Regions from separate parts of the Marinobacter sp. KM021 genome, predicted to be linked through region 1. Evidence: predicted binding sites of a transcription regulator. Region 1 holds the regulator's gene; each other region holds the start of a gene.
The links. Region 1 encodes FliA, which starts transcription of late flagellar genes. Its sites were predicted from a motif close to CTAAAGTTTNNNNNNNNNNNGCCGNTAA; they were not measured.

Region 1 (8,098 bases):
CGGCAAAAGCCGGGGTAAAGCTGGCAGGCATGTGCTGAACCAGCACAATGGGAGCCGGGAAAGAGGCCGGCAGCGCGGTCAAGACCTTCTGTAACGCAACCGGTCCTCCCGTGGAAGTGCCAATTGCAACCAAGCTGTAATGTCTTGGTGCGGCTTTCCGGGAGGGCCGTCTTGGAGTTTCCGGCTCGCGGGTCGGCTCTGGCTGGACTGGAGCCGGGGCTGAGCGGTCGCGGGTTACCGGTCTGGCGGGCCGCTCTGGAGGCTGCGGGGCAGCCGGGCGCGTAACCCCGGGACGCGGAGCTGCCGGGCGTGCAGCCGGGGCCGCAGAACGACCGCTGGGCTTGCTGCCGGCCACGTCAAGAATCCGATCGATGAGGATTTTCTGAAGTTGGCTGGTATCCCGGGCAATTTCCTCGAAGTTCTTGGGCAGGAAGTCCACTGCCCCGGCTTCCAGGGCATCCAGAGTAACCCGCGCACCCTCATACGTCAGAGATGAGAACATCAACACCGGGGTCGGGTGCTTTTTCATGATTTCACGAACCGCCGAAATACCATCCATCACGGGCATTTCGTAGTCCATGGTAATCACATCAGGGCGCAGCTTTTCGGCCAGCTCCACCCCTTCACGGCCATTGGTTGCCGCACCAACAACCTCAATTTGCCCCGAGGCCGTGAGGATTTCCGTCAGCCGTTTGCGAAAGAACCCTGAATCATCAACGACCAGGACAGAAACTGTCATCCATTTCTCCTAAACAATCCTGCATGTTATCTGCCCCGGTACCGCTAACCGTAATGTTGAAGAAGGCTGGGTACGTCAATAATCAGGGCAATGCGGCCGTCACCGGTGATGGTGGCCCCGGCCATACCGGGCGTACCCTGTAACGCCCGCCCCAGGGGCTTGATCACCACCTCTTCCTGGCCGATCAGCTGGTCCACCACGAACCCGACCTGCTTTGTACCCATGGCCACAATCACCACATGGGCGTTTTCCGGCTCTTTCTGACCAGCCGCGCCATGTACCAGCCAGCGCTTGATGTGGAACAGCGGGAATACCTTGTCACGCACCACAATGCATTCCCGGCCATCGACGATGTTCGTTTTCGACAGATCCAGATGGAAAATTTCAACCACGTTCACCAGGGGCAAGGCGAAAGACTGATCGCCCAGCATGATCATCAGCGTAGGCATGATCGCCAGGGTGAGCGGCACCTTGATAATAATGCTGGTGCCCTTGCCCTGTTCAGACACGATGTTGATCTGGCCGTTAAGTTGGCCGATCTTGGTTTTCACCACGTCCATGCCCACGCCTCGGCCAGAAACATCGGATATCTGTTCCTTGGTCGAGAAACCGGCGGCAAAAATCAGGTTAAAACACTCGTTATCGGTCAGTCGATCTGCGGCGTCCTGGTCGTACAGTCCTTTCTCCACCGCTTTTCGGCGCAGAACATCAGGGTTCATACCCGCGCCATCGTCAGAGATGGAAAGCAGGATATGATCCCCCTCCTGTTCCGCAGACAGGGTCACAGTGCCTGCACGGGGCTTACCGGCCTTTTCCCGCACCTCTGGCATTTCAATGCCATGATCAACGGAGTTTCTGACCAGGTGAACCAGCGGGTCGGACAGCGCTTCGACCAGGTTCTTGTCCAGGTCGGTTTCTTCCCCGTGCATCACCAGGTTGATTTCTTTCTTCAGCCCTCGGGCCAGGTCTCGTACCACCCGTGGGAAGCGCCCGAATACCTTTTTGATCGGTTGCATGCGGGTCTGCATGACCGCCGCCTGCAAATCGGTGGTCACCACGTCGAGGTTGGCGACCGCCTTGTGCATATGTTCATCTTCGCTCTCGGAGCCCAGGCGCTGCAGGCGATTACGGACCAGTACCAGCTCACCCACCATATTCATGATGTCGTCAAGGCGCTTGGTATCCACCCGCACGGTGGTCTCGGCTGCGGGCGCCGCATCTCTTGCCGGGGCGGAGGGGGCTGCCGGCTTGGCTTCCTGCCTGGCGGGTTCCGGTTGTTTTGGTTCCGGCTTCTTTGGCTCAGGCTTGGCCGCAGGCTCAGGTTTGGTCTCCGCTGCGGGGGCCGCACCAGGGCTCTTGCCTTTGCCATGCAGCTCATCCAGCAGGTTTTCAAACTCGTCATCGGTGATCAGATCATCACCAGTGGATGATTTTTCCGGCTCTTCTGGTTCCGGCTCCGGCGGGGTGTCGTTTTCAACAACCGGGGGGCCAGCAAACTGGCCTTTACCATGCAACTGGTCCAGCAGGGCTTCAAATTCGTCGTCGGTGATCTCGTCGCCGTCTGACCCGGCGTCGTTGGCGGAGGTGTTTTCCGGTGCGGCCGCCGGCTGTTGCTCTGCACCTTTTTCATCGGCCAGGGCATCCAGCAGTTGCTCAAACTCTTCGTCGGTAATATCGCCGGAATCATTGCCCGCACCGGCGGCAGGTTCGGGTTCTGGCGTTGCCGGTGCCGGCGCTGCCGTGTCGCCTTCCGGCTTGGCAAGTTCATCCAGCGCAGCGATCAATTCGTCCGGAGCCGGAGTCGGCTCTTCACGGTTACGAACCTGATCAAACATGGCGTTGACGTGGTCCAGAGCTTCCAGCACCACGTCCATCAATTCGGAGGTGACCTTGCGCTTGTGGTTGCGGAGGATATCGAACACATTTTCCGCAGAGTGACAGCAGTTGACCAGCGCTTCGAGCTGCAGGAACCCGGCACCGCCCTTGACCGTGTGGAAACCACGGAAGATGGCGTTGAGCAGGTTGCTGTCATCCGGATGCTGCTCAAGATCTACCAGCTGCTCGGACAGCTTTTCGAGAATCTCGCCGGCTTCAACCAGGAAGTCCTGCAGGATCTCTTCGTCGGCATCAAACGCCATGCGTCACCCTCTATAATCGTTCAGAAACCGAGACTGGATAACAGGTCATCAACGTCGTCCTGCCCCGAAACTACATCATCACGCTCCTCAGCCTTGATCTGAGGCCCTACCCCTTTTTCGGCCGATTCTTCTTTTTCTTCAATCTGGTGCACGGTGCCGGTGAGCTGGTCCACGTGGCTGGCCATCACCACCAGGCCAAGCAGGTTCTCTTCGACTTCTTTCACAAGAGCCGTTACTTTCTGGATAACCTGCCCGGTAAGATCCTGGAAGTCCTGGGCCAGAAGGATTTCTGACAGGTTGCTGTACAGGGTATCGGAATCTGTGGCCAGGCCCGCAAAGAAGCGATCAATGCGGCCGTACAGCTCCCGGAATTCTGCCGGCTCCATTTCCCGACGGCGCAACCGCTGCCATTCGTCTCGCAGGGCGGTCGCTTCGTCGCGCATGGTATGCGCCACCGGCATGCTTTCTTCGACCAGGTCCATGGTGCGATTGGCCGCCTGGCTGGTCATCTGGACAACGTAGGCCAGCCGATCCGAGGCATCGGACATCTTGGACAAGGCTTCTTTCTGCTCGGCACTGCGGGCGTCTATCTGAAAATTTCGGATAGCCTCGTGCAGGCTCCGGGTCAACCGCCCCACTTCCCGATAGAGGCTCTGGTCGCGAACTTCACTAAGCTCGTTGATCACCGACATCGCACGGGCGTAATCGCCGGAACTGATGCATTCGGCCAGTTCGGAGCTTTGCTGCTGGAGCTTTTCGGTTACCTCCGGGTCGAGGCCCTGATGGTTCTCGTTCTTGTCAGTCATGACAGCCATCCGACCTCTGGTTACTGGATTCGCTCGAAGATCTTCTCAATCTTTTCCTTGAGAACGGCAGCGGTAAACGGTTTGACGACGTACCCGTTAACGCCGGCCTGCGCCGCCGCCACAATCTGGTCACGCTTGGCCTCCGCGGTTACCATCAGCACCGGCAGGTTCTTCAGGTTCTCGTCTGCCCGCACCGCCTTGAGCAGATCAAAACCCGACATGCCAGGCATGTTCCAGTCGGTCACCAGGAAGTCGTACTTGCCGCTCCTGAGCATGGGCAATGCAGTGTTGCCATCGTCCGCTTCATCCGTATTGGTGAAGCCAAGATCGCGCAGCAGATTCTTGATGATTCGCCGCATTGTGGAAAAGTCATCCACAATGAGAATTTTCATGTTTTTGTCCAATGGGACCTCCAGTCAGTAACACCCGGATTTCATTAAGCCTTTTGAAAGTCTAGCAGGCCGCTGCTTTAACCGCTTATTGTGTGGTGTTTGGCCGCGTTGTAAAGCGCCGGTTACCAAAATCTACACAGTTACGCGCCGCGCGGTCAGCGCCGGCCCGGTTTATTCTGGCTCGTCTTCCCGCCAATCGGACAACCGCCCCCTGAGACGAAGGGCCGCCTGGCTATGAATCTGGCTGACCCGGCTCTCGCTGACGCCCAGCACCGCGCCGATTTCCTTCAGGTTGAGCTCTTCCTGGTAGTAGAGGCTCAACACCAGCTTTTCTCGCTCAGGAAGCTCTTCGATTGCCTCTGCCAGGCTTTTCTGGAATGCATTTGATGCAATGCCATCCAGGGGATTATCGCTGGCCTCTGTTTCTTCTATCGGCAGCTCTCCGGATTCATTGAGCTCATCAAGGCTAAAAAGTCGGCCACTGTTGGCGTCTGCCAGGGACGCATGATATTCCGACAGGTCAATGCCCAGCTCTTCGGCAACATCGACATCCTGGGCCTCGCGCCCGGTGCGGTCTTCAACCGTTTTGATGGCTGCCGCGATACGGCGGGCATTGCGGTGAACGGAGCGGGGAACCCAGTCGCCCTTGCGGATTTCATCCACCATGGCACCGCGGATACGAATGCCTGCGTAGGTTTCAAAGGTGGCACCCTTGCCGGTGGAATAGCGTTGTGCAGCTTCCAGCAGGCCAATCATGCCGGCCTGCATGAGGTCTTCAAGCTGAACCGAGGCCGGCAAACGGGCCATCAGATGAAGGGCGATTTTCTTGACCAGCGGCGCATGCTCCTCAATCAGCTGAGAGGGGCCTTTTGCGCCAGCCTGATGGTAGATTCCCAGGTTTTTCGCCAATGTCATGTATCCGGTTTTCTTATAGGACTGGATTCAGATCAGACTTCGACGAGCCGCTCCACGAAAAACTCCAGATGCCCTCTTGGCGATGATGGCAGCGGCCAGCTGTCCACTTTCTCTGCCAGGGCACGGATCGCCAGCGACGCCTTAGCCCGTGGATAGGCATCCAGAACGGCCCGCTGCCGCTGAACGGCTTTTTTGACGGCTTCGTCGTAAGGCACGATACCTACATATTGTAGTGCTACATCAAGGAAACGCTCGGTGACACGGGTCAGTTTTTCATACAGATGCCGGCCTTCCTGCTCATTTCGCACCTGATTCGCCAGAATACGGAAACGGTTGGTGCCGTAGTCGCGATTCATCAGTTTGATCAGGGCATAGGCATCGGTAATGGAGGTAGGCTCATCGCACACCACCAGCAGCAATTCCTGGGAGGCCCGCAGGAAACTGACGACCGACTCGGAAATACCGGCTGCTGTGTCAACAATCAGCACATCAATCTGGTCACCCAGCTCGCTGAAGGCGTTGATCAGCCCTGCATGTTCCATCGGGCTCAACTGGGTCATACGCTGGGTGCCGGACGATGCGGGGACAATCTTGATACCACCCGGGCCGTTGACCAGAACGTCCTTGAGGTCGCACTCGCCACTGAGCACATCCTGCAGATTGCGATTGGCGGTAATGCCCAACAGCACGTCGATATTGGCAAGGCCAAGGTCTGCATCCAGCAACACCACCCGCCGGCCTTTCTGGGCCAGCGCGATACCGAGGTTGACGGACACATTACTCTTGCCGACACCGCCCTTGCCGCCGGTAACCGCAATCACCTGAACCGGATGTGGTCTGCTCATACTGTTATCAGTCTCTTACTGCGTTCTTGTGTGGGCACAAACGGCAGCGCACCGGCTGTACCACCGGGCCTCAGGCCCCTTCTGCAACGGCCTGGCCGTGCTGCATTGTTTTCAGGCGTTCTACGCCCAACCGCACCAGAGGAATGGCCTCTGCCCGGTGCAGGTCTTCGGGAATCTTCTGGCCATCGGTATACCATGCCACTGGCAGGCCGGTTTCCATGACAAAGCCCAAAGACTCACCCAGTGTCAGCGCTTCGTCAATTTTGGTCATCACGCAGCCTGCAAGGTTTGCCATCTTATAGCAATGCCACACGGATTTCATGATGCGCGGCTGGCTGGTGGCAGACACGACCAGATGGGTACGGATATTGTGATCGCTCCGGGCCAACTCCGCCAGCTGTTCCTGATAACCGCGATCCGAGCTGGTCAGCCCGGCAGTATCAATCAGAACCAGGTGCCGGTCTGACAATTCGTCCAGAATGTCATCCAGGGAATGACTCTCGTCCACAACCCGGACCGGAACATTGAGGATACGGCCAAACACAAACAGCTGTTCATGGGCTGCCACCCGGTAGCGATCGGTGGTGACCAAAGCCAGGGAATCCGGCCCGTGCTCCAGTACATATTGGGCTGCCAGCTTGCCAATGGTGGTGGTCTTCCCAGACCCGGTTGGCCCCACCAGCGCATAGACGCCGCCGGCCTCAAGCCAGTGTTCCCGAGCGGTACGTACGCCGGTGGCCAGCATCTTCAGGGATTGCTTCCAACCGTCTTCCAACCTGCCGGCGCGATGCTGACGGGACAGAGAGGTTGCCAGCTCCGCGCCCAGGCCAAATTCCTGCAGCCGCTCTGCAAGCCTCTGCTGAACCGCATTGGATGCCGCGACTGCAGGCTTCTCGGGTACCGAGGTACGGCCGCTGACCATCTCTCTCAGGGAGTTGATTTCCGCTCTCATGCTCGCCAACTCATCCGAGTAGCCCGCCTCTGGTCGGCCACCCGCATTGCCCACCGAGGTCGATCCACCAGCCAACTCACCTGACCAGTCGGCAGCCGGCCGATCATCAGCCAGTGCACGATCATATTCCGCGCCGACACCCGCCCGCTTCTCCCGCACTTCGCGAATGCGACTGCGCGATCGGTTCAACTCTTCTTCCAACCGACGATGCTGGTCTGCCTGCAGCTCCGCCAGGCGCGAGCCGTTGGTGGCCTGTGCCGCTTTCTCGCCAAGGCGCTGGCGTGCCATATTTTCGTCATAGTCCAGGGCCGTCACAATTTCGACGCCTCCGTCCACCCGGCGATTGGACAAAATAACGGCATCCGGCCCCATCTCATGACTGACCTGTTTCAGGGCTTCGGCCATGGTCTTTGCAAAAAACCGTTGTACTTTCATAACGCTTCATCCTCCACCGGCGTGCCCGAATCGGGTGTTCGCCTTGCCCTGCCGGCCTTACTGGCCAACAGAGGCGACTATCGTGATCTGTTTGTTATCCGGAATTTCCTGGTACGAGAGCACATGCAAACGCTCTACCCCATAACTGGCAAACTTTGCCAGCACTGGCCGCAAGGGCCCGGAAACCAGAAGAATCGCCGGCTTGCCCAGCATTTCCTGGCGCTGAACACTGTCCTGAAGAGACCGCTGCAGCTTTTCCACCATGTTGGGCTCAAGCACCAGGCCAATATCTTCCTGTCCGCCGGATTGTTGACTCTGCTGAACAGACTTAAGCAATAACTGTTCCAGATCGGGATCCAGAGTGATCACCGGAATCTCGGCATCGTTGCCACAGATGCTCTGAACGATCATTCGGCGAAGCGCCTGGCGAGCCAGGGTGGTCAACAGTTTCGGGTCCTGGCTTCTGGGGTGCACGTTAACAATGGCCTCGGCAATGGAGCGCATATCCCTGACCGGCACTTCTTCCCGGAGCAGGTTCTGCAGTACCCGCAGCAGGACGCTCACGGAAATCGTCGTAGGCACCAGCTCCTCCGCCAGTTTCGGAGCCATTTTCTCCAACTGGTCCAGCCACTTCTGGGCCTCTTCATGGCCGATAAGTTCATGGGCGTGCTTTTGCAGAATCTGGTTAAGGTGGGTAGCCACCACCGTGCTGGCATCCACCACGGTATAGCCCAGGGTCTGGGCCTGGTCTTTCTTGTCTGGCTCAATCCAGATGGCATCCAGGCCAAAGGCCGGATCTTTGCCTGCAATGCCTTCCACCTTGCCAAACACCTGGCCCGGATCAATGGCCAGCTCACGTTCCGGGTGAATCTCCGC
Region 2 (8,098 bases), 1.7 Mb from region 1:
GGTTGTCTGTTACTCCGGTGATGACGCGCGCTTTGAGTACATCTACAAGTTCGTTAGCGCCCAGCCCTATCATGCCGCTACGGCCGGTGGACACCTTTTGGATTCTGGTACCTTATACGTCGCCAAGTTTAACGAAGACGGCACCGGCGAGTGGATTCCCCTGGTCTTTGGCTTGGGTGAGTTGACTGCTGAGAATGGCTTCAGCAGCCAGGCGGATGTGTTGGTACGCACACGCTCTGCTGCCGATGCGGTCGGTGCTACAAAAATGGACCGTCCTGAGTGGGGGGCAGTAGATCCAAACACCCGCGAGGTGTACTTCACACTGACCAACAACTCCCGCCGGGAAGAGAGTGATGAAGCTAACCCGCGTGCTGCCAATCCCTGGGGACATATCATTCGCTGGCAGGAAGGAAATGACTCTGGCACTGCCATGGTATTCAACTGGGATATCTTCCTGCTGGCTGGTCCTGAGGACGATTCGGAGTTTCAGAATGCCGGTCTGGATGATGATCAGAAATTTGTTAACCCCGATGGCCTTTGGTTCGACGCAGATTCCCGTCTGTGGATCCAGACCGACATCAGTGAGAGCGTCCAGAACAGTGGCGATTTTGCCCAGTTCGGTAATAACCAGATGCTGGCTGCAGACCCGGTCAATGGCGTTTTGCGCCGATTCCTGACAGGCCCTATTGGCCAGGAAATCACCGGCGTTGTCACCACCCCGGACCAGCGCACAATGTTTATCAACGTGCAGCACCCTGGCGCAACAACAAGCCGTGATGATTTTGAGAACGGCAACCTGATCAGCCACTGGCCAGACGGCGGAAACAGTATTCCGCGTTCTGCCACGGTGGTGATCACAAAGGATGACGGTGGCAAGATCGGCAGCTAACGCTCCGTCACGTTCCGCCCTGAAACCCGCGCCCTTGTGGCGCGGTTTTTTTTGTTACAGATTTCTATGAAAGTGCCGATAAATTGATCAGGGAGCCAATAGTGGCATCCAGAATCCACTAAAGTAGCAGTTATTAACCTGAATCATTTCTTTACTCTCAACGCTGGCCTTAAATAACAAAATGTTTGCGTACGCAATGATAAAGAAGAGGGCACCATGGGCTTACTCGATCGCGCTGCAATTATTTGGGGGGTGGGCATTGCTGTTGCGCTCGGCATTGTCTGTCTGTGGGTGGCACCGTTGTTAGGACTGGATGCGGCCTCGATGCTGATTGGTCTGGTGCTTGGCCTGGTGGTGGCCGCCGGTTATCTGATTGTGCGGGTACTGGAGCCGATCGAGAAAGGTATTGCCGGCCTGAACGATGGCTCGCTTGCGGAAGATCACCCCCTGAGAGCCCAATGCCAGCAGTTGCTGGAGGACGCCCGTGCCGGCAAGGCGCTGGTTGAAACCTTGTCTGACAGTGCCGACAAGAACGCCATTTCCGCCGCCGAAGTGTCCTACGCGGCGGATCAGGTGAAAAAACGCCTTGACCGGCAGGTGGAAGAAACCGCCCAGATGGCCGATTACGCTGGCAAGATAACCGAGTCTGTTCGTGAGTCGTCCGAACAGGCCACCAACGCCGCCACCATGGCGTTGCAGAACCGGGAAGTCAGCGTTGAGGGGCGCCAGGCGTTGGTTTCCGCCATTGAAAGTGTCCGGATTGTGCATCAGCAGTCGGGCGAGAATCTCAGCCTGATTCAGGCTCTGAACGAAAAGTCCACCAAGATCCAGGGCGTTACCTCTACCATCCAGGGCATTGCTGAGCAGACCAACCTGCTGGCCCTGAACGCCGCTATCGAAGCAGCGCGGGCCGGTGATCAGGGCCGGGGCTTTGCGGTGGTGGCGGATGAGGTTCGACAGCTGGCGGGGCGCACTGCACAAGCGACCAGCGAAGTGGCGGAAACCCTGGAAGAAATCCAGGGCGATACTTCCCTGATCGTTGCCCGAATTGAGGACCTGGCCCGCTCCGTGGAGCAGGGGCTGACATCCGTTGAAAGCGTTGGCGCGCAGCTGGATCTGATTCGCGACCAATCCGACCGGGTGCAGCAGCAGGTTGCCCGTATTGCAGAGATTGACCAGGCCAATGAGCAGAGTCTGGAACAGGTGTTCTCTGTCATTGAATCGGTGCGAGATCATATTGCTGAAAGCGACAGCAGTGTGGCTTCTCTGGCGGGCCAGGCGGCTACCCTGATGGAACTGGCGGAAAACGCCAATGCCTCGTTTGCGTTGAACAGTAGCCAAAGTTACCACCGATCGTTCTTTGATCAGGCGCGTGCGGGAGCCGCCCAGATCGGTGAGCTTTTTGAGCAGGCCATTCAGCAGGGCAAACTGAGCGAATCGGCCCTATTCGAGAAGAAACGAGAGTCGATCCCGAACACCAACCCCCAGCAATACAGCAGCGCCTTCGACCGTTTCACTGACCAGGTGCTGCCAGCGGTGCAGGAGAGCATCAAGAATTCCCACGATGCCATCGTCTTCTCCATTGCCTGCGCCCCGGATGGCTACGTGCCAACCCACAATCGGGATTTTGCCCACCCGCCCACCGGTAACCCCGAAGTGGATCTGGTGAAAAGCCGGAGCAAGCGACTGTTCAATGATCGCACCGGTATTCGTTGTGGCAGTCACACTCAGGACATGCTGTTGCAAACCTACCGGCGCGATACCGGTGAGATCATGCATGACCTGTCGGTGCCCATCTATGTCAACGGCAAGCACTGGGGTGGTTTCCGGATAGGTTACCGGCCTTCCGGGCACTGAGGTTCGCTGCTATGCTGCGGGTTTGGTTGAAAGGAGTTGCCCGTGGCTGAGCCTGAGTTTATTCCCGCCGAATCAAATCAGAACAAACCGCAGGGGGCGGATTCCGCCCGCAACCTGGCGATTATTGTCTATATTCTGCAGGGACTGGCATTCTTTCTTGGCGGGATCACTGCGCTGGTCGGGGTGATCATCAACTACGTCAAGATGGATGAGGTGCGTGGCACCTGGATTGAGCCCCATTTTCGCTGGCAGATCCGCACCTTCTGGATTGGCCTGCTGTGGCTGGTGATCGGCACCCTTACCCTGATGGTGATTATTGGCTGGTTTATCCTTCTGGGGATGGCCATCTGGGTGATCTATCGCATTGTTAAAGGCGCCCTGGCGCTGAACGACGGCAAGGCACCCGAGTAACGGGACGCTCAGTCTTCGGTGACCTCTTTCAGGCGCAGGGCGCTGACCATTCCGGTAAAGCCCATCAGCCCCAGCACGATAATCACCGCGATGTCTGAAATCAGCGACAGCGCGGCGGTCAGCCCCCCGGTTACCAGCAGCAGAACCCCGATCACCGTATTGCTGACGGCGGTATAATCTGTGCGTTTGTTGCCTCCGGCCATATCCACCAGGTAGGTTTTACGCCCCAGGCGCACGCCGGCATGGGCGATGCTCAGAACAAAGAATGCGGCGGGGTAGAACCAGGCACCACCTACACCCGGCCCGAAGATCAAGGCACTGAAGCCCACCAACAGGCAGACGGCGCTGGCCATGGCTGCGCCCCGTATGATGACCCGCCGGCTTGAGGTATCTGCCGCCCAGCCCCAGAAACTGGCACTGACCGAGCTGGCCAGGCTACTGGCCAACAGAAACACCCCAAGCATCCAGCCGACATCCGATTGCTTCTGCGCCAGCACTACGAAATAGGGCGACGCCAAGGCCGAGCATAGCAGCAGGGCACGGGTTACCACGAAGTGGCGAAAGGGCGCATCGTCTCTCAGCAGCGACAAACTCTGAATGGCTTCGGTCATGGCATTGTTGCCGCCGCCGGTTTCACCGGGGAATTCTTCCACACTGGCAAACAGAAAACCGGCGATCACCCACAGCACCGCAGCGAGCAGCAGAAGCAGGCTGTAGAACCCGAGGGTTGGATCGCCACGATCCCAGAACAGAAGAGCGGTCATGGCGACCGTCAGGGAGCCGCCAATGGTGGTGGCAAGGCCAGACAACCGGCCTCGACGGGTTTTCGGGATGCACTTGCCCTGAACGTCTTTCATCGCCACTGAGCAAAAGCCCCGGGCCAGGGAGAACACCACCAACCCTGCAATGATGCCCATGCCGGCGGCATAACCTTCCAGAAACCAGACGCTGGCGGCCATACCAACCACGCTGACCGATTGCCCGAAGCTACCCAACGTCCAGAACCACTTGCGCACCGCCTTGCGCCGAACCCAGGCGGCAATCACCATTTGTGGCACCATGGAACCGGATTCCCGTATCGGCACCAGCCAGGCCACCAGGGCAGGGGCACCGACGGCGCTCATCATCCACGCCAGAACGGTTTTCGGGCTGATCAGAAGGTCGCCGAGCTTGGTCAAAACATTGGCCGCAAGAATCAGAAAGAAATTCCTGGGTACCTCCCGACAGGCCTCCTCGGGAATGTCTTTGCAGACCCTGGCGTCTTCTTCGTTAGCGATGAGGGCATACAGCTGGTCAACGGGGGCGTTACTCTGGCCAGGCAAGGTTGTTCTCCTTATTTCACAAGAGCGCAAGCATAGCAGGTTGCCGTGTGCCTGATCACCGGCTTGGAGGGTGCAAGTGCCACGCTGCGGGCTTCCAGCAGGGTTGCCTGGGCCCGGCAGGTGATGCTTAATGGGCGCCTGAGATCAGGAGCCCGATATGCTGAGTTACCTTCACGCCTTTCACGCTGGCAACTTTGCCGATGTGCAAAAACACGCTGCCCTCACGCTGGCGCTGGCCATGATGCAGGCGAAAAAGACCCCGATTGCCTGTTTTGATACCCACGCCGGCAGTGCGATGTACGATCTGGCCAGCGACCGGGCCAGGAAAACGGCGGAGGCCGACAGCGGAATCCAGCGATTGTGGGCCATGCGCCAGAGGCTGGCGTCAATGGACTGGCGCCCGATGCTGGAGGTGTTGGCACGTCATAATGGTGCTGGTGAAACCCTGGCCCATTATCCCGGTTCTCCCGCCTGGTTTGCGGAATTTGCCCGCCCTGGTGATTCCGTGACGGCCTTTGAACTGCACCCGTCCGAGGGGCGAGCCCTGGAAATCTGGGCTCGTGATGCCGGTGTCCGGGTGCTGCAGCAGGATGGACTGGCAGGACTGGTCCGACAGTTGCCGCCGCCCCAGCCAAGACTGCTGACCCTGATCGATCCCTCCTATGAGATCAAAGACGATTACCAGCAGGTTTCGGATACTTTGCACAAGGCATGGAAAAAATGCCGTCACGGGGTCTATCTTATCTGGTATCCCATCCTGACCAGCGGATTGGAGCAGCGCCTGATCAGCGAGCTGGAAAAAGGCGACGTGCGCAAGATCCTGCGCCATGAGGTGCGGCTGGATCAACCGCCGGAGCGCGGCATGGTCGGTTCAGGTTTGTTGGTGGTGAATCCGCCCTGGGGCTTTGAACAACGCTTCATGGCTATGATGGATGATGTGCAGGGCGACGCAGGGCTTGGCTTATCTCAGTCCCTGAGCTGGCTGGTTCCGGAATAATCTGGCGGGAGTATCGCATTGGCGAATGACGTTGTAGAAGACCACCCGTATCTGCCTGGCGGACTGATTGCGCTGGACCAATGGAAAACCCCTGAGACCTCGGTTCAGAAAACCATCCGCGGCGCCTTTCGGGACATTCTTGACCAGTTGAGAGCCGGTATCAGCCCGGAGGAGCAGGCATTCCAGAGCCTGGATGATCTGCCGATGCTGTCTGGGGATCGGCTGAAGGAATTTGCACCGGAACCGGATGCCGCATTGCTGGCGCAGGTATTGGTGGACCAGTTCGATCAGCTACACCGTGACGGAGCCAGCCATCGCGAGGTGAACTTTGTGGTGGCGCCTCCGTTTTCCGGGGTGAAGGAAGCCCTCCGCTGCCTGTCCCGGAGAGTGCTGACACCTCCGGATAACCTGTTGATGACAGAGCAGGACGCTGGTGCCTGGTGGGATGAACAACTGTCCGGCGGCGACTGGGTGATTCCGGAACTTGCGGATTTCTGGCTCAGGCATCCGGGCGGGCTGAATCTGCTTCGGGAACTCTTCGCTCGCATCGCGCTGGACCATGCCGGTAATGGCATGGTTGGCTGTTCCAGCTGGTGCTGGCAGTTCTGGCGCCAGTATTCACCGGAGCTCAGCCTGGCACCTTACACCCTGGCGCCGCTGACTGGTGAGCAATTGACCCGGTGGCTGGATTACCTGGCGTCCGGCCAGGGAGAGCAGCAGGTTACTGCCAGAATGACCCGCGATGGGTTGTATGTTCTGCCGGCACCCGGGCAGGACTCTGACCTGAAATACAGCAGCTTTAACCAGGACCTGGCAACCCTTGCTCGGGGCAACCGGGGTGTGGCGCTCGCTATCTGGCAACGTACCTTGCGGGCCCGGCCCGAGAAAGACGATGAAGACTCGGGCAAGGAAGTTGTCCGGCTGGCCGGGCGTCGGTGCTGGGTTGCTCCGCTGGATCAGATCAGCCTGCCCTCGGTGCCTGCGAGTGCCGGGCGACAGCCGAGCCACATTCTGCATGCCTTGTTGTTGCACGACGGCCTTGATACCGAGCAGGTGGCATTGGTGACCGGGCTACAGAAACAGGATATTGCCTTGACTCTGGACCGGCTAATCCGGTCCGAGCTGGTTGGCCGAGCACCTGAATCGGATGTGTATCGGGTCACCCCACTGGGGTACTCCGCCGTTCGCAAGAACCTTCAGGCCCGGGGCTATCCCGTGGATGGTTTCTAGGAGATCTGGATGGGCGATTTCGGTTTCAAGGAGACATTTGCTTCGATCACTACTGACGCGTTGCTGAATGCATTGATGGTGGTGATACTGGCATCTTTAGTGATCATGCTGGTGCAGAAGCTGCTTCCGGCCCTCGCGGGGAAGCTCGGGGGCAAACTCAGGCTTTACCTGCTGGCGTCAGTACCGCTTCTGCGGTTACTGATTATTGTGCTGACCATTGTGACGGTGGTGCCCATCCTGGTGGAGCCGTCTTTTGAGAACATGGTGGCAATTTTCGGGGCCCTGGGCCTGGCGCTGGGGTTTGCCTTCAAGGATTACGCCAACAGTCTGATCGCGGGCATTGTGACCCTCTATGAGATGCCTTATCGCCCGGGGGACTGGATTGAGGTGAACGGTCGGTACGGTGAGGTGAGGTCGATCGGTACTCGGGCAGCGGAGATTGTCACCCTGGATGACACCGTGATCGTGATTCCCCACAGCCTGTTGTGGAATACCCTGCTGGCGAACGGCAATGACGGCACCGACAACCTGATGTGTGTGGCCGAGCTGCACCTGGACCCAAACCACAACGTGGCGCGGATGCAGCAGCTGTTTCGGGACGTGGTGTTTACCTGCCCGTTGACCAAAACCTATCAGCCGGTGATTGTGACCGTTTCCGCCACCGACGACGCCATGCGCTATCGCCTCAAGGCCTACCCATTGGAGCCCAGGGAGCAGAGCCGGTTTATCTCGGATCTGACTGCCAGGGCGGCCGATGTCTGCGCCCGGGAAGGCGTTCGGATGGTGTCAAAACGGGTGACAGACGCAGCCTAGCGCTGCGTCCATCCGTCCACAAATTCCAAAAGGGCACGGCCGGTTTCACCGGTCTGTTCAAGGTATTTGTCCCGTACCGGCAGGCTGGCTTGCCGGAATCGTTCCCGCTCCTCCTGGTTAAGCCGGATTACCTGAATTCCGCCGGTTTCCACCATGCGCTCCAGTCGCTGCTGATTAAGGGCTTCCTGGCTGTCCCAGGCGAACTCCGCCAGATCCCGCACCGCCTCGTTCAGCCAGGTGCGTTCCTGTTCGGGCAGGTTGTTGTACCACTGCTGATTAGACACGATCGAGGCGACAAAATAGGATGCCTGTGCCATGGTGAGGGTGGTCTGCACCTCGTGGAAGTCCATTTCCTCAATGGCAAACACCGGGTTGGTCTGGCCGTCGATCTTGCGTAGCTGAAGGTCACTGTAGACTTGGGAATAGGGCGTCTGAACCGGCTCCGCCCCGTACGCACGGTAAGCCTCGGCAGCCATGTTGGACGTCATCGTACGGATGCGCAGGCCCTGGAAGTCGTCTGGCGAGCGCAGGGGCTGATTGGCGGTCCAGGTCATCCAGCCTTCCGAAATAAAGCCCAGT
Region 3 (8,098 bases), 2.0 Mb from region 1:
TATTTCCGCAAAGACGTTTTCGCCATCACCCGGGATGGACTGTTATCCCTGAGTAAACGCCAGATGATTGGCCAGGGCAATATGGCCTGGTTCCTGGTGATCGGCACCATCCCTGCGGGCCTGGCCGGGCTGGCCTTGCTGGACATGATCGACAACGAACTGCGGGCGGTGGAAGTGATTTTCTTCACCACCCTGATCTTTGGCCTGCTCCTGGGCTGGGCCGACTGGCGCCCGAACAAAGGCCGGACCCTGGATTCACTGACCTGGAAGGATGCCCTGCTGGTAGGCTGCGCACAGGCCCTGGCCCTCATCCCCGGCACCTCCCGCTCCGGCGCCACCATCACCGCCGGCCTGCTGCTGGGCATGAGCCGACAGACGGCATCCCGGTTTTCCTTTTTGCTGGCGATTCCGATTACCGCGCTGGCTTCGGCGGTGAAGCTTCTGGAGGCTGCGACGTCTGATATTACCGTGGACTGGACCGGGTTTCTGGTCGGTGGTGTAACGGCGTTTATCATGGCGATCACCGCCATTCATTTCTTCCTGAAGTGGCTGAACAAGGTAGGCATGTGGCCCTACGTTCTCTACCGTATCGCATTGGCGGGTGTGATTTATGCCGTCTTGATGTAGGCCTTCCCGGTTTTGGTGCTCGCACAGAGCTGGTAAGGCTTTCCAAAACACGCTCCTTCGGCACATCCATGTGACGCTTGGGCTCCGCCATCCCTGGCTCCGCACAGTTTTGGCAAGCCTTACCAGCCCTGTGCGCCAAACTCTTTGCGGGCCTCAAACGACTGACTGAAATCAACCCGTTAACCTGTTGCGGACTGCACCCACGTCAGAGGTTCGGGTTGGGGATGGCCTGTTTAAAACTGTGCGGAGCCAGGGATGGCGGAGCCCAAGCCGAACAGGACGTCTTGAGGCGTGTTTTAAACAGGCCATCCCCAAGCCGGACCAAACACCAACTAGCAGGCTTCCAACGGAGCATAAGCCAACACCAGCCACTTGGCCCCTTCATCAAAGTTCACCTGCACGCGGGTGTGGTGCCCCGTCCCCTCGGAGTTCATCACGATGCCCTCACCAAACTTCGGATGACGAACGCGCTGGCCGAGGCTGAAACCGGACTGCTGGGCCGAATCCTGGCTGAACATGCTTTCATTGGGGCGCCCCACCATCGCCGGGCGCGTCACCGTATTGCGCAACCGCACTTCCTGCAGACAATCCGCCGGAATCTCCCGAACAAACCGCGACAGCGCATGGAACTTTTCCTGCCCGTACAAACGGCGGGATTCCGCGTAAGTAAGCACCAGCTTTTTCATCGCCCGGGTAATGCCCACATAGGCCAGCCGACGCTCCTCTTCCATGCGCCCCGGCTCTTCCAGCGACATGCTGTGAGGGAACAAACCTTCCTCAACACCCGCCAGGAATACCAGCGGGAATTCCAGGCCCTTGGCCGAGTGCAGAGTCATCAACTGCACGCTGTCTTCATGGGCATCGGCCTGAGCTTCACCGGCATCCAGTGCTGCCTGGGCGATGAACTCCGCCAGCGGGTCGACACCGTCTTCCACTTCAAAATCCGACAGCGCGTTCACCAGTTCTTCCAGGTTCTCTACCCTCGCCTGGCCCTTCTCACCTTTTTCGCTGGCGTGGTAGTCCTTCAGGCCACTGGCTTCGATGGCCTGTTTCATCAGGCCCTGCAATGACGCCTCACCGACCATTTCAGACAAGCCGTTGATAATCTCCATAAACGACTGCAACCCGGTTTTCGCCCGACCTTTTACCTGGCCCGCCGCCAGTAGTCGCTCGGCGGATTCCCACAGGGAAATGCCTTGCTCGGTGGCGTATTCCCGCAATTCCGCCAGGCTCTTGGCACCGATGCCCCGAGTGGGAATGTTTACTACCCGTTCAAAGGCGGCGTCGTCCCGGTGGTACTGCACCAGGCGCAAGTACGCCAGGGCGTTGCGGATTTCCTGGCGATCATAGAAGCGCAGGCCGCCGTATACCCGGTAAGGAATGCCCTGTCGCATCAGCGCCTCTTCCAGCACACGGGATTGGGCGTTGGAGCGATACAGGATCGCGGATTCGCTACGCAGATTGCCGTCGTTAACCCAGGCATTGATGGAATCGGCAATGTAGTTGGCTTCATCCTGCTCGTTGAACGCCGCGTACAGGCTGATCGGCTCGCCATCCGGGCCGTCGGTCCACAATTCCTTGCCCAAACGGCCCTGGTTGTTGGCGATCACCGAGTTGGCGGCCTTCAGGATCATCTGGGTGGAGCGGTAGTTTTGCTCCAGCCGCACCAGGCGGGCGTTGGGGAAGTCCCGCTGGTACTGCTGGATGTTCTCGATCTTGGCGCCACGCCAGCCGTAGATGGACTGGTCATCATCACCCACCACGGTCAGCGGAACGCGATTGCTGGCCAACACCTGCAACCAGGCATATTGAATGGTGTTGGTGTCCTGGAACTCGTCCACCAGAATGTGCTGGAAACGCTGCTGGTAATGCTTCAGCAATTCCGGCCGGTGCAACCAGAGTTCGTGGGAGCGCAGCAGCAGCTCGCCAAAATCCACCAGGCCGCCCTGCTGGCAGAGCTTTTCATACTGGCGGTAGATCTTGAGCATGGTGCTGGTGAAATGATCGCCCGGGTTTTCCTGGATGTGATCCGCGCGCAGGCCTTCGTCTTTCTGGCTGTTGATGAACCACTGGGCCTGCTTGGGCGGCCACTGGCTTTCATCAATCTGGAACTCCCGCATCACTCGCTTGATCATGCGCAGCTGGTCGTCGCTGTCCAGCACCTGAAAATTCTCCGGCAGGCCGGCGTCTTTCCAGTGGGAACGCAGCAAACGGTGAGCAATGCCGTGAAAGGTACCGAACCACAATCCCCGAGACGGAATATTCATCATCTCTTCAATGCGGTAGCGCATCTCTTTGGCGGCCTTGTTGGTAAAAGTCACCGCCAGAATGCCGGTGGGCGGCACCCGGTCTACCGTCATCAGCCAGGCAATCCGGTGTACCAGCACCCGCGTCTTGCCACTGCCCGCGCCGGCCAGTACCAGCAGGTGATCGTTCTGGGCGGTAACGGCCTCGCGCTGGGCGTCGTTCAGAGGGTCGATAATGTGGGAGACATCCATGGAGATCGGCTTCATCACTGGTTAAATTTACAGGCATTGTATCAGGCCTGAACGTATTCGTCCTTTGTCCTGCCGGCTACCTACAAATAGGTATATCACCAAATAATTCAATGACTAGGGATTAAGACAGCGGACCTGCCGCCGATACACGCCTTAACACACTGACACAGTAATTCTGTGTCAGACGTTCAAAAAACGACCTAGAATGCCGCCCGACTAAAGTCGTATGGCTGACGCACAGGGACCGACAACATGCTCTCATCACTCAAAATATCTCACAAACTGGCACTGCTGGTTGTGGTTGCGATTACCGCGTTTGTCGTCAGCCAAGCGTTTTCTATCCTTACCGAGCGGAGCAATTCCCAACGGCTAGCGGAGGTTCGTGACCAGCTCTATCCGTCCCTTGAACTGTCTACCATTAATCGGGGTCTGCTGCAGCTTATTGAGAACCAGATCAACAGCGCCGTAACCACTGGCGATGACCAGCAACTGGAAGCCACAGCAGCGCAGAAAAATGACATTACCTCCAACCTGCAAAAGATTGCGGACCTGAATCCCGGCTTGAGCCAGCAAGCGAACCAGCTCGGTAGAGACCTGGACACTTACTACTCCAACGCCAACCGCATCGCTATGGCCATTATCGACGGTACTGCGGATTTCGGCCGCATTGGCCAGGAAGCCTCTGCCAACGCCAACCGTCTGGAAAAGCTGCGCAGTGATCTGGATGCTATGCGCAACGCCATGGAAACCAGACTGGTGGATGCGATAGACAACACCACAGCGGCATCCACTGAGGCCAGCACGGTTTCGCTGTTAATTCTTGTGGTTGCTCTGATTGCGCTGGTTGCGCTTAGCCTCGTGATCGGCAGGTCCATTTCAAGCAGTCTGGACCAAATTATCAACTCGCTTCGCAACATGGCGTCTGGCGAGGGCGACCTTACTTCCCGAATTCAGTATGAAGGCAAAGATGAACTGCGCGCATTGGTGAACCAGTTCAATAAGTTTGTTGAAAAGCTGCACAACTCGTTTGCCACCATCCAGAACGATATTGGCGACTTGAACAATGTTGCATCCCACCTCGCCGGCACCAGCCGGACCAACCTGGGGCGCATCAGCCAGCAGGCCCAGGCCATCTCCTCAACCCGAAACTCCGTTGAAGAACTGGTCAAGAGCGTTGAAGAAGTGGCGGGCTTTGCCTCGTCCGCGTCTGACCAGACTCAAGACGCTGCAAAATTTGCCACTGCCGGTCAGCAGAAGGTCAACAGCAACATCAGCACCATCCGGGAGTTGATGGCAGAGATCGAAAAGACTGCAGGCCTGGTAAACCAGTTTGACGAATTCTCCGTGAAGGTAGGGGGGCTGCTGGAAACGATTCAAACCGTGGCTGAGCAGACCAACCTGCTGGCACTGAATGCCGCCATCGAAGCTGCCCGTGCCGGTGAGCACGGCCGCGGTTTTGCCGTGGTAGCCGATGAAGTTCGGGGGCTGGCCGTGCGTACCCACAAAGCAACCGAAGAAATCCAGCAGGTGATTTCCGAGCTGTCCAAATTGTCAGGCAATGCCGTTACCTCCATGAAAGGCAGCGTGGAAATGGCCCGGGAGGGCGTCGATGCCACCACTGAGTCCGGCGAGGTCCTGAGCAAGATCCTTGAAAACGTTCAGCAGATCAGCGAGCTGAACGAACAAATCGCTGCTGCCACCTATGAGCAGAGCACCACCTTCAGCGAAGTCACCGGCCACATGGGCGATATGCATCGCAATGCCGAGGCGGTGATGGAAAGCACCGATGAGCTGGACAACGTCAGCCGCAAGATCCAGGACGTCAGTAATGGATTGCAGAGCGTTGCCGGCCAGTTCCGAGTTTAATACCCAACCAAAGACTAGGATGTACCTGATGAAGAGACTGTTCTCCGTCGCGCCCCTGGCGTTGGCAATTGCCGCCACGCCAGTCATGGCACAAGATACCGAGCAAACCCTGGAGCGCATGCAGCAACAGCTGAACGCCATGCAGCAGCAGCTGAACTCGGCCCGCAACACCGGCGTCCGGTTTAACGGCTTTTTCAGCACCGGCTACGCGCGTGCCAGCAACGACGCAGGCTACGCCGGCATCACCGAAGAATCCGAAGTCAAAGACCTGAGCCTGTTCGCCCTGCAGGGTACCTTTGACGTTACCCAGAAAAGCCAGATTGTGATGCAGCTGGTTGGGCGCGGCGCCGATGATTGGGAGCCAGAAGTCGAGTGGGCCTACCTGAGCCACCGTCCCACCAACAACCTGCAGCTGCGCGCCGGCAAGATGCGCATTCCATTCTTCATGTACTCGGATTCCCTGGAAGTCGGCTACGCCCAGCCCTGGGCCCGTCCGCCCCAGAGCGTGTACGGCCCGATTGCTGTCACCAGCTATGTGGGGGCCGATGCCAGCTACAACTGGAACTTCGATAACTCCTCACTGAATGCCAACTTCTTCACCGGCTTTACCGACGAAGACGGTAACTCGGGTGATGTGCAACTGCGCAACATAGCCGGTCTGAACCTGAGCTGGACCGACTATGTGTGGACCATCCGGGGCGTTGCAGCAACGGCTGAAGCCGATATTGATGCGACACGACTGGGCGCGCTGGCGGCACAGAGCGGCATTACATTACCGGCTGGGATCACCTAACTCGCCGACGGCGATCGAGGGAACTTCTATGGTCTGGGCGCGAGCTATGACAACGGCAGCTGGCTGATCATCGGTGAAGTCACGCGGGTAGAAGTCGATGGCAAGTTCGCCGATACCGACTCCGCTTACTTGTCTGTTGGTCACCGTTTCGGCAGCTGGACGCCGTATGTTGCAACAGGCTGGACAGAGAGCAAGGACGATAACGAGCGCACGGGTGCCTTTATTCCTGGCGTGGTGCCGGAGTCGATCCTCAACTACCAGCGCAATGAATACAGCGTTGGTACTCGCTGGGACATCACCCCGGGCGTAGCCATCAAAGCAGACATCACCCACGTTCGTGGGCTCGATAAGGGCTTTGGCAATCTGAACACCGCCTACATGCTGGAAAGCAACGCCAGCAGCACCAACGTCTACACCCTGAAAATCGACTCAGCGTTTTAAGGAGGCCCCATGAAGAAGCTTAGCCTGTTGTTAGCGGCCTGCTTGATGGCCAGCCCCCTCGCCTTGGCAGATGTGGTGATTATTGGTCACCCGAGTGGCCCGGACAGCATCAGTTCCAATCAAGTTCGTGATCTGTACCTGAACCGCAGTCAGGCGCTACCGGATGGCCAAAGTGCCAACCCCTTCGAGCTGCCGGAAGGCGACGCTACCCGCGCCGAGTTCCACAGCAAGGTCACCGGCCGTAACGATGCCCAGCTGAAAGCCTTCTGGTCTCAGCAGGTGTTCACCGGCCGTGGCCAACCGCCGGAAGAAGCGGGCAATGCCTCCGCCATGAAAGCCCAGGTCGCTTCCACGCCCGGTGCCATTGGTTACATCGACTCCGCCGATGTGGATGACAGCGTCAAGGTGATCCTGACGCCCTGAGCTCCGGCTCTGAAATGCAAAAAGGCGAGCCGAGGCTCGCCTTTTTGCCGTTTTGAGGTTGATGATCAGAAACCTCTGGGCACCGTCTGCGCTTCCACAAACTCAAACAGGCCTTCCAGACCACCTTCACGGCCAATACCGGAGGCTTTCATGCCACCAAAAGGCGCTTCCGGCGTGGGGCCGGTTCCAGTGTTCCAGCCAACGTGGCCAAAGCGCAGGCCAGCGGCGACCCGCTGGGCACGCTCGGCATCGGCGGTGAACACGTAGGACGCCAGGCCGAACTCGGTGTCATTACCGGCATCGATGACTTCTTCCTCAGTACGGAACAGCGCCATGGGCACCAATGGGCCGAAGGTTTCTTCCTGATAACAACACATGTCCCGATTGACGCCCATGACCACGGTGGGCGGGAAAAACAGACCCTTGCCCAACTCCGCCGGCTGCTTGCCGGCCACCAGCTTGCCGCCTTTCTCCAGGGCATCTTCAAGGTGGCGTTTGACCTTGTCGAAACCGGCCTGGTTAACCAGCGGGCCAATGTCGACCCCGTCTTTCATGCCATCGCCAACGGTCATCTTGTTAACCCGCTCAGCCAGCTTCTGGCCAAAAGCTTCCGCGACCTTTTCATGCACGAAAATCCGGTTGGCGCACACGCAGGTCTGGCCGCCACCACGGAATTTGTTGGCGATCAGGTTGTCAGCAGCGGCGTCCAGGTCGGCGTCGTCAAAGACGATAAACGGTGCATTACCGCCCAGCTCCAGCGCCAGTTTTTTCACCTGCTCCGCCGTATCGAGAATCAACCCGCGGCCCACTTCGGTGGAACCGGTAAAGCTGAGCATCGGCACATCTTTGTGCTCGCACAGCACCTTGCCGATCATGCTGGCCTTGCCCATGACCAGATTGACCATGCCATCCGGCAACCCGAGCTTGTCCATCACGCTGAAGAAGGCCACCATCGTCAGCGGCGTTTCACTGGCCGGCTTGATCACAGACGGGCAGCCGGCCGCCAGGGCAGCCGAGAGCTTTTTGGCAATCATGCCAATGGGAAAATTCCAGGGCACGATCAGCCCGGTCACACCAACAGGCCGGTAATGAACGGTCCAGGTGCAATCCTTGGGCTTCTCAGGGATGGTATGGGCATCCAGGGCGTTGACGTGTTTGGCGCAGTAATCGAAGAAACCCGCAGCGTAGTCCACCTCGCCCTGGGCTTCCTTCAACGGCTTACCGTGCTCCATGCACAGGATTCGGCCAATTTCCTCGCGATGTTCTTTCAAACCATCGCGAATGTCTTCCAGCCACTTGCGCCGGGTCTCGATGGGCCAGGGGTTGGTGAGCCGGAGCGCAGACTTGCCTGCCTCAACGGCATCCAGCACATCCTGCTCTGACATGGACGGCACTTTGGCAACCACTTCGCCGGTGGCTGGATTGAACACATCAAAGGTGTTGCCGCCGG
Region 4 (8,098 bases), 1.4 Mb from region 1:
ACCTTTGCCCGTCCGTAGCACTAAACACGAACCCATGGGTCCAAAATGGGTCAGTCCCCATTCGGGGACAGACCCTTGGGACAGACCCCTAGGACAGAGCCTACAGCTTCCGCCCTTTCCCAGCCGCAATCCGCAACCGCAGCGCGTTCAGCTTGATGAAGCCTTCGGCGTCTTTCTGATCATACGCACCCTGGTCTTCCTCAAAGGTGGCAATCTTTTCGTCGAACAGGGAGTCGTCAGACTTCCGGCCAACTACGTCCACGTTGCCTTTGTAGAGTTTCAGGCGAACGGTGCCGTTCACGTAGGTTTGGGTCTGGTCGATCAGTGCCTGCAGGGCTTCGCGCTCCGGGGACCACCAGTAGCCGTTGTAGATGACCTCGGCGTAGCGGGGCATCAGGCTGTCTTTCAGGTGGGCCACTTCGCGGTCCAGGGTGATGGACTCAATGGCGCGGTGAGCACGCAGCATGATGGTGCCGCCCGGGGTTTCGTAGCAGCCGCGGGACTTCATGCCCACGTAACGGTTCTCTACGATGTCCAGACGGCCAATACCGTTGGCGCCGGCAACCTTATTCAGCGTCTCCAACACTTCGTGGGGCTTCATTTCCTGGCCATCAACGGCAACAATGTCGCCCTTCTTGTAGGTCAGTTCCACGTAAGTCGGCTTGTCCGGCGCGGCTTCCGGAGATACGCTCCAACGCCACATGTCTTCCTCGGCTTCCGCCCAGGGGTCTTCCAGGTTCATGCCTTCGTAGGAAATGTGCAGCAGGTTGGCATCCATGGAGTACGGGCTCTTGCCCTTCTTCATTTCCACCGGAATGTTGCGCTCTTCGCAGTACTTCAGCAGTTTTTCACGGGAGTTCAGGTCCCACTCACGCCAAGGCGCAATTACCTTAACACCCGGCTTCAGCGCGTAGGCACCCAGCTCGAAACGCACCTGGTCGTTACCCTTACCGGTAGCGCCATGGGAAATCGCATCCGCGCCGGTTTCGTTGGCAATGTCGATCAAACGTTTGGCAATCAGCGGGCGGGCGATGGAAGTACCCAGCAGGTATTCGCCCTCATAGATGGTATTGGCGCGGAACATCGGGAACACGTAGTCGCGCACAAATTCTTCGCGCAGGTCCTCAATGTAGATTTCCTTAACGCCCAACGCTTCCGCCTTGGCGCGCGCCGGCTCAACTTCCTCGCCCTGGCCGATGTCGGCGGTGAAGGTCACCACCTCACAGTTATAGGTGTCCTGTAACCACCGAACGATCACGGAAGTATCCAGGCCACCGGAATAAGCCAGCACCACCTTTTTGATATCAGACATGCCCTTGCTCCAGACTGAACAGAATGGATGTATTGAAAAGAAGGTGCGTATTGTACGGGAGTGCGGGGGGAATGGCTATTGGGCGGAAGAAGTCTGGAAAATGCGCTGTAACTCGCCGTTGTCACGCATGTGTTGCAGTGCTTCTTTGAAAAGACGAGCGTGTTCCGGGTTGCCGCTGTCTGGTGACATATACAGCCGGGCCTTTTGGCCCTTTACATGCTCCTGCAGACGGAACTCTTCTGCGGGAAAGCCGTAAGCGTCAATCGTCATCGCGATGTTGTGATCGCTGGCAAGCACCGCTGAAATACGCCCCAGCATCAGCATTTCAATGGCTTGCCGAATGTTATAAACCGGCACTTTCATCACAGCCTCATCCGCTTTGAACGACTCACCAAGATAGGTACCCCGCACATAGCCGACACGCTTGCCGGCCAGGCCATCCAGGGTCAGGGGGAAATCGGTGTCACGCATCGCCATCAGCATCAGATTGATCTGAAGTACGGTATCGACGGGAATGGTGTTCTCGTCCAGGTCTGGACTTTGAAACAGAAAAGCAAATTCTGCCCGTCCCGTGTGCAGGTCAAGTATGACGCGCCGCAAAGGAAGCAACTGCGCACTTACGTGAACACCCGAGAGTTCTGATAAACGGTCCATCAGCGTAATCAGACTGCCTTGCAGTTCACCCTGATTATCCTGAAAGCCCCAGGGCCAGACATCAGGAATCGCAAACATCGCCGGCGAGTTGGCAGGAAGGCCTTCGTTTGAGCCGACGACTTGATCACTCGCGCTAACCGGGGCAGCTGCAAGCAGAAAGGCCACCAACAGCCCGCGAAAAAACGCCATGTGCTCGACCAACGCTAATTCAAACCGCCTGCTGCTGGTTCACCACCTCGTCGCGAATGCCATCCCAGCCGTCTTTCACGGAACGCAGCAGGGTCAGCACTTCATCCAGCTTGGCAACGTCATTCTTGGCACTGGCTTCCAGCAAAGTGCGCTCCATATAGTCGTATAGAGCCTCCAGCCGGGTGGCCAGTTCACCGCCTTTTTCGAAATCCAGGAACGCCCGCAGGCCACCGATAATCTCAATGGCTTTATTGAGTAACTGAGCCTTAGCTGCGTAATCCTTGGCCTGAATTTTTGACTTGGCCATGTTAATCCGCTCGATCGCCCCGTTATACAGCAGCTGAATCAACTTGTGCGGGTCTGCATCGGTGATGCTGGTTTGGGTATTAACGCGCTGATACGCCTGTAAACCGTTCATATATAACCTCGTTTCACCGTTGTCCGGTATGCCATGGTTGGCTGGCCAACCATCAGTATAGCTGACTTAATCGTTTTGCCTGTTCGGCGCCAGGGCCGCCAACTGCTGGCTCACGTAATCTCGTGTGCTGTTAAGCTGGGAGATCAGGGAATCGGCGGCGCTGAATTGCTTCACCAGGCGTTCCTGATAGCTTTCAATCCGCAAGTCCAGCTTGATCCGGTCTTCCTGGATGCGCTCCAGGTCCCGGTTCAGGGCATCGGTTCGGGAGCTCAACGCACCGTCTGCACCCAGAATGCTGGTAATGGCATCTACCGCGCGTTCACTCACGCCCTCGATGAACTTCACCGAGCCACGGTTGCCTACGTCACCACCGGTAATGCGCACCTGCAGGCCAGCGGCATCGCCACCGGCACTGTTTGCCAGGAACAGCACCTGGCCGTCGCCCTGGGCAGTCTGGCCGTTAATGGTGCCTTGGACATCCTGGCCGGCGGTGCCGGTGGCGGTGTTAAGCCCTGTAACGTTGCTCAGCCCGGTCAGGCTTACGTTAGAATCGCTACCAAAGCGGTTAGAGGTAAACGTCAACCCCTCTGTGGCATCATAAGCCACCTGAACCGAACGGCCTGCCGCGTTCAATGCCGAGTTCTCGCGCAAGGCTGCCTGAATGGCAGCGGCAAAATCTTCACCGGAATAGTTATCTGCAGCAATCGAAACAGTCGCTGTGGTTTCACCATCTACCCGGAAAGTGAAACTGTTGTCAGCGCCAACATTAACGGTATCGGCGCTCGCGTAATTCAAACTGCCCCGAGTCGCCATCTGGGTAACATTAATACTGTAATCACCCGGGCGAGTATTAGAGCCGCTACGAACAAACTCCACCTGGGAATCGCTAGTTCTGCCCTGCTCTGCAAACAGAGCGGTTACATCATCCGGGTTTTCCCGAAGCTGCTGCTGAAACTTCTGACTATCAAACTGCAGCTCACCAGTACGAAAATCGGTGCTGATACCCACATCTGCCAGGCTCCGCACACTGGCGTTTTCCAGCCCGGGAATAATATCTGTTAAAACCCGCTTCAACTGGTTCTGAATGTTCCGAACCGTGGAATCCCCGGTCAGAATACTGCCCCGGCCGGTTTCGCTATCGAACGAAGACAGCTCACGAATAGTACCCTGCAGCTCGTTGAACTTGTCTACGAACGCCTGAACACGCTCGGCAACCGCCGCCGTGTCCTGCTTCACTTTGATAGTGGACTTACCCTCACCAGTAATGTTGAAGGTCAGTCCATCCACCACGTTTTCAATGGTGTTGGTGGCCCGGCGAATTTCCACGCCGTTGATTTCCATCACCGCATCGCTCGCCGCAATGGTTTGGCGCATGCCATCCACGTTATCGGGATCTGCTGTGTCAAAAGCAAACCGGCTCAAACCCGGAGCGGCACCATCTTCAGTAACGGAAATATTCACGGCATTGGCTTCACCGGTCTCATCCGCAGACAACACCAGCTGGAAACCGTTGCCGGTATCAATCACACCGGCAGAGACGCCCGCATTGGCCTCGTTGATGGCATTCGCCAGGCCTTGCAGGGTGTCGTTGGAAGAATCGATGGTGATGTTGGTGGTCTTGTCACCCACCTGAAGCGTCATGGTGCCACGGCCAACGCTGGTGGCATCCCGGTCGGCGAACACATCCCGGCTGGCCAGGGCCTGGGACTGCGCCAGACTTTTCACATCGAGGCTGTAAGAGCCGCGGCTGGCCTTGCTGGCATCCACCGACACATCAATATTGCTACCCGAGGAAGTGGCCGAAAACGACTTCATCGCATCCGCAGAACCGAGCTGTCGCATAGGCAGGCGCAGCTCCGTTACGGCGCTCCGCAACATGCCATAGGCAGAAATAAGCGCTTCTGTACGCTCTGTTTTCTGATCCAGCCGAACTTCCGTGGGCCTGCGCTCCGCAGCCACCAACTGGTCGACAAGATCCGACGTCAAAACGCCGGAGCCGATACCTAATGATGAAATACTGGCCATAACCGTGCCTCCTCAGGGGGGCGATTCTCTGTACTGATCAGTTTATCGGCAGCAGGCGGCAAAACTTTGCCTTTTTTCGGAAAATTCCTATGCCGATTTGTAACAGTGCGTAAACGCAGAACACCGCCGGCTCTTCTCAGAGGCGGCGGTGCTGAAATACCGTCGTTTTCACCCGCGCAAAAGCGGCAAGCTTTTACACCTTGATGTTAAACAACGTCAGCGGTTCGTCCTGCTGCAATTTTTCTGCCAACCTCATTGCCACTTCGTCCGGGATCTGGCGGATCACTTCCTGGGTTTGCTGATCAACCACCCTTACGATGGTCTGGCCCATTTCGTTATCCACTTCAAACTGAAGATCCCGCTGCACGGTTTGAACAAAGTCGTTCAACTGGCTAACCGCCTCATTCAGCTCCTTGCGCTGCTCTTCATTACGGGCCTGCAGCTTTTCAGCCTGCGAAGCCTGTTGAGCAACCTGAGGAGCCTGCACCTGGCGGGTACCGGCAGCCGAAGCAGCAAGGTCAGGGGCGTTCCGGCCCTCGGCCTGAGATGACGACAGTGCCTTGGCCGGAGCCTGGGCGCCAGAGCGCACCAGTTTCAGGTCCGGGCTGTTCAGGTTAACGTCATTCATAGCTGTACCTCGCTATCCTTCAACGGCGGAAGGCCGGAACCCGAGGGTTCCGGCCGTTACCGCTATGCCCCTTACTGCAGGAGGGACAGAACCTGCTGCGGACGGGCGTTCGCCTGAGCCAGGACGGAGATACCGGCCTGCTGCAGTACCTGGGATTTAGCCAGGTTGGCAGTTTCTGCCGCGAAGTCAGCGTCCAGGATACGGCTGTTGGATGCGCTGAGGTTCTCGACCGAGGTGCTCAGGTTGGCGATGGTGGACTCGAAGCGGTTTTGAACCGCACCGAGCTCGCTTCGGAAACTGTTCACGGTCTGTAACGCTGAGTCGATCCTTTTGATGGCATCGTTGGCATTGGCAACATCTGTAACACTCAAGCTAGAGAGGTTACCAGTGGCTGCTGCAATCTGGCCATCATCGAAACCCGCTACAGTTGGATCGTCACCGCCGATAGTAATATCTTCGAGCGCCTCGATCGTCACTTGTCCGCGGAGTACAGCACCTGCGGCAGTACCGATTGTCAATGCGAGCCCGGACGTGCTTCCAGTCGCCGTAGCTGCAGCAGTTCCAACAGCCGTTGTCTCAGCCGTGATGGTAATGTTCTTGCCATCCGCATTAGTCAGAATAACGCCAGTGGAGTTGCTACTCGCAGTCAATCCCTCAATACCCTGCGCATTGATCGCGGCAGCGAGGTCTGCACTATCCAGCGAATTGGTGGAGCCGGCCGCAATGGTCTCAGTCACGGTGACAGCAGAGGCTGTGCCCACGCTGATCGACAATGAGTAGACAGTGTCGTTACCAGAAGTGGCCGCAGCTCCATCAATCGCGGCAAACGTCACATCCTGTACATTGGTTGCCGAAACAGAGGTGAGACCCTGAACATTGGCATCTGTTATTGCCTGAGCCTTATCTTCCGCCGAATCCGATGATGAGGCACCAATTGTAACAAAGTCTCCATCCCCCACCTTAATCTGCAAATCTCCAGCGGCGAGCGCAGCATCACTCACGTCAGCAGTACCAGTCATCGTGGCGAGAGACCCAATCTGCTGGAGACGAGTGCCCTGAGTAAAGTCAACACCAATAACTTCTCCGGCGTTAGCGCCGACTTGGAAGTCCTGCTGACCAAAGGAGCCGTCAAGCACTTTCAAACCGTTGAACGCGGTCTGCGTTGAAATACGCTCGACTTCAGCCAGACGCTGCTGCACCTCGTCGTTAAGTGCAGCTCGATCAGAAGAGCTGTTGGTAGCGTTGGCCGACTGAACTGCGAGCTCGCGAATCCGCTGGAGGTTGTTAGTGATCTCATTAAGAGCACCTTCAGCAGTCTGCGCCAAAGAGATCCCGTCATTGGCGTTTCGGGTGGCAACGTTCAAGCCAGAAATCTGGGACTGAAACCGCGTCGAAATCGCCAGACCCGCAGCGTCATCCTTCGCGGAGTTAATACGAAGACCTGAGGACAGACGCTGCAATGCTTGGTCGTTCATCCCCTGAGACTTACTCAGTTGGTTCTGTGCGTTTAGTGACGCTACATTGGTGTTGATACCGAGAGCCATAATGCTTCTCCTTCGACTGATGTCGTGATTTCATGGATGAGGCCTAGCGCTCGACTTACATGTTTAGAGCGCCACCCTGTTATCCTGATTAACGGCACTGAGCCAAATTGCTTTAGAAAAAAAATTCAAGATTTTGTAAAGGAATGTAAAACCGGCAATTTCTTTCCCTTCACCTCCCACAACACCCATCAGGTTTCAGACTCATACCATCAGATAAAGTTTTTAAAAACAAAACGATAAAGCTATTTTAAAAAAACTGGCACACCCTTCGCTTAGTGACAACCAAGACTGTAACTCAACGAATTTCTGCCGAAGCGCACTATTCAACATAGAGCTCTAGCGACCGGCAACTCTGAGCAAGGAGAATTGATATGCCTCAGGTGATTAATACCAACATTGCTTCATTGAATGCCCAACGAAACCTCAATGCCTCACAAGGTGATGCCAACGTGGCACTGCAGCGACTATCCTCCGGCCTCCGAATTAATTCGGCCAAAGACGATGCTGCCGGCCTTGCCATATCCACGCGGTTTCAGTCACAAATTTCTGGTCTCAATGTCGCCCAAAGAAATGCTAGTGACGGTATATCCCTTGCACAAACTACCGAAGGAGCATTAAACGAAGTCATTAATAACCTGCAGCGCGTTAGAGATCTGGCAGTTCAATCTGCCAACGCGACCAACAGTGCGTCCGACAGAATCGCGCTTGATCAAGAGGTTCAGCAGCGGATCGAAGAAATACAGCGCATAGCTGAACAAACAAACTTTAACGGCCTGAAGGTACTGGATGGGTCCTTCGGGGAGAAAACATTCCAGGTCGGTGCGAATTCGGGCGATACCATCAGCGTCGATTTGTCCCGTGGGTCTAGAGCCGATCAAATTGGCTCTCTCGCATCTTCGGGCCCGCGCCAGATATCAGATGTTCCGTTAGCTGATGGTGATTTGACGATTTCTGTAGGACAAAGCGAAGCCTATCCGATACCTGGAACTGGAACAGACGCTTCTGCCGAAGCCACAGTAAATGCTATTAAACAGGCGAACATACCAGGATTACCTACTGTTTCGGCAACCAACGTACAGGATGTGACGTTTGCCGCGATTGATGGAGCTGCGGCCACTTCTGGTAACGACACTGTCTACTCATTGTCGATCAGCGTGGGCACAGCCTCTGCTGTCACCGTGACTGAGACCATTGCGGCCGGCTCCACCAATTCGCTGGATAGTGCAGACCTCGCTGCCGCGATCAATGCGCAGGGTATTGAGGGATTGACTGCGAGTAGCAACTCCACTGGCGTTATTCTGACTAATGCGGATGGCAAGAACATTACC

Region 2: a site for FliA is predicted at 944-971, ahead of RVM24_RS10815 (methyl-accepting chemotaxis protein). Genes of this name have one in related genera too.
Region 3: a site for FliA is predicted at 3,246-3,273, ahead of RVM24_RS15100 (methyl-accepting chemotaxis protein). Genes of this name have one in related genera too.
Region 4: a site for FliA is predicted at 6,859-6,886, ahead of RVM24_RS09495 (flagellin). Genes of this name have one in related genera too.

Annotation. Positions count from the first base shown of each region.
Region 1 covers NZ_CP136129.1:649,534-657,631, reverse strand. Annotated here, with positions in the region: gene RVM24_RS03125 (protein-glutamate methylesterase/protein-glutamine glutaminase) at 1-739, opposite strand, end outside; gene RVM24_RS03120 (chemotaxis protein CheA) at 784-2,877, opposite strand; gene RVM24_RS03115 (protein phosphatase CheZ) at 2,898-3,683, opposite strand; gene cheY (chemotaxis response regulator CheY) at 3,704-4,087, opposite strand; gene RVM24_RS03105 (RNA polymerase sigma factor FliA) at 4,247-4,990, opposite strand; gene RVM24_RS03100 (MinD/ParA family protein) at 5,023-5,835, opposite strand; gene flhF (flagellar biosynthesis protein FlhF) at 5,906-7,222, opposite strand; gene flhA (flagellar biosynthesis protein FlhA) at 7,280-8,098, opposite strand, start outside.
Region 2 covers NZ_CP136129.1:2,304,410-2,312,507, reverse strand. Annotated here, with positions in the region: gene RVM24_RS10820 (PhoX family protein) at 1-889, shown strand, start outside; gene RVM24_RS10815 (methyl-accepting chemotaxis protein) at 1,106-2,746, shown strand; gene RVM24_RS10810 (DUF4870 family protein) at 2,789-3,157, shown strand; gene RVM24_RS10805 (MFS transporter) at 3,166-4,479, opposite strand; gene RVM24_RS10800 (23S rRNA (adenine(2030)-N(6))-methyltransferase RlmJ) at 4,637-5,476, shown strand; gene RVM24_RS10795 (hypothetical protein) at 5,495-6,706, shown strand; gene RVM24_RS10790 (mechanosensitive ion channel family protein) at 6,716-7,519, shown strand; gene dctP (TRAP transporter substrate-binding protein DctP) at 7,516-8,098, opposite strand, start outside.
Region 3 covers NZ_CP136129.1:3,205,257-3,213,354, forward strand. Annotated here, with positions in the region: gene RVM24_RS15090 (undecaprenyl-diphosphate phosphatase) at 1-627, shown strand, start outside; gene uvrD (DNA helicase II) at 960-3,125, opposite strand; gene RVM24_RS15100 (methyl-accepting chemotaxis protein) at 3,378-4,991, shown strand; gene RVM24_RS15105 (hypothetical protein) at 5,020-5,784, shown strand; gene RVM24_RS15110 (hypothetical protein) at 5,914-6,225, shown strand; gene RVM24_RS15115 (substrate-binding domain-containing protein) at 6,235-6,648, shown strand; gene RVM24_RS15120 (NAD-dependent succinate-semialdehyde dehydrogenase) at 6,714-8,098, opposite strand, start outside.
Region 4 covers NZ_CP136129.1:2,009,079-2,017,176, forward strand. Annotated here, with positions in the region: gene RVM24_RS09470 (argininosuccinate synthase) at 101-1,312, opposite strand; gene RVM24_RS09475 (substrate-binding periplasmic protein) at 1,388-2,155, opposite strand; gene fliS (flagellar export chaperone FliS) at 2,175-2,573, opposite strand; gene fliD (flagellar filament capping protein FliD) at 2,640-4,598, opposite strand; gene RVM24_RS09490 (flagellar protein FlaG) at 4,792-5,226, opposite strand; gene RVM24_RS09495 (flagellin) at 5,298-6,770, opposite strand; gene RVM24_RS09500 (flagellin) at 7,142-8,098, shown strand, end outside.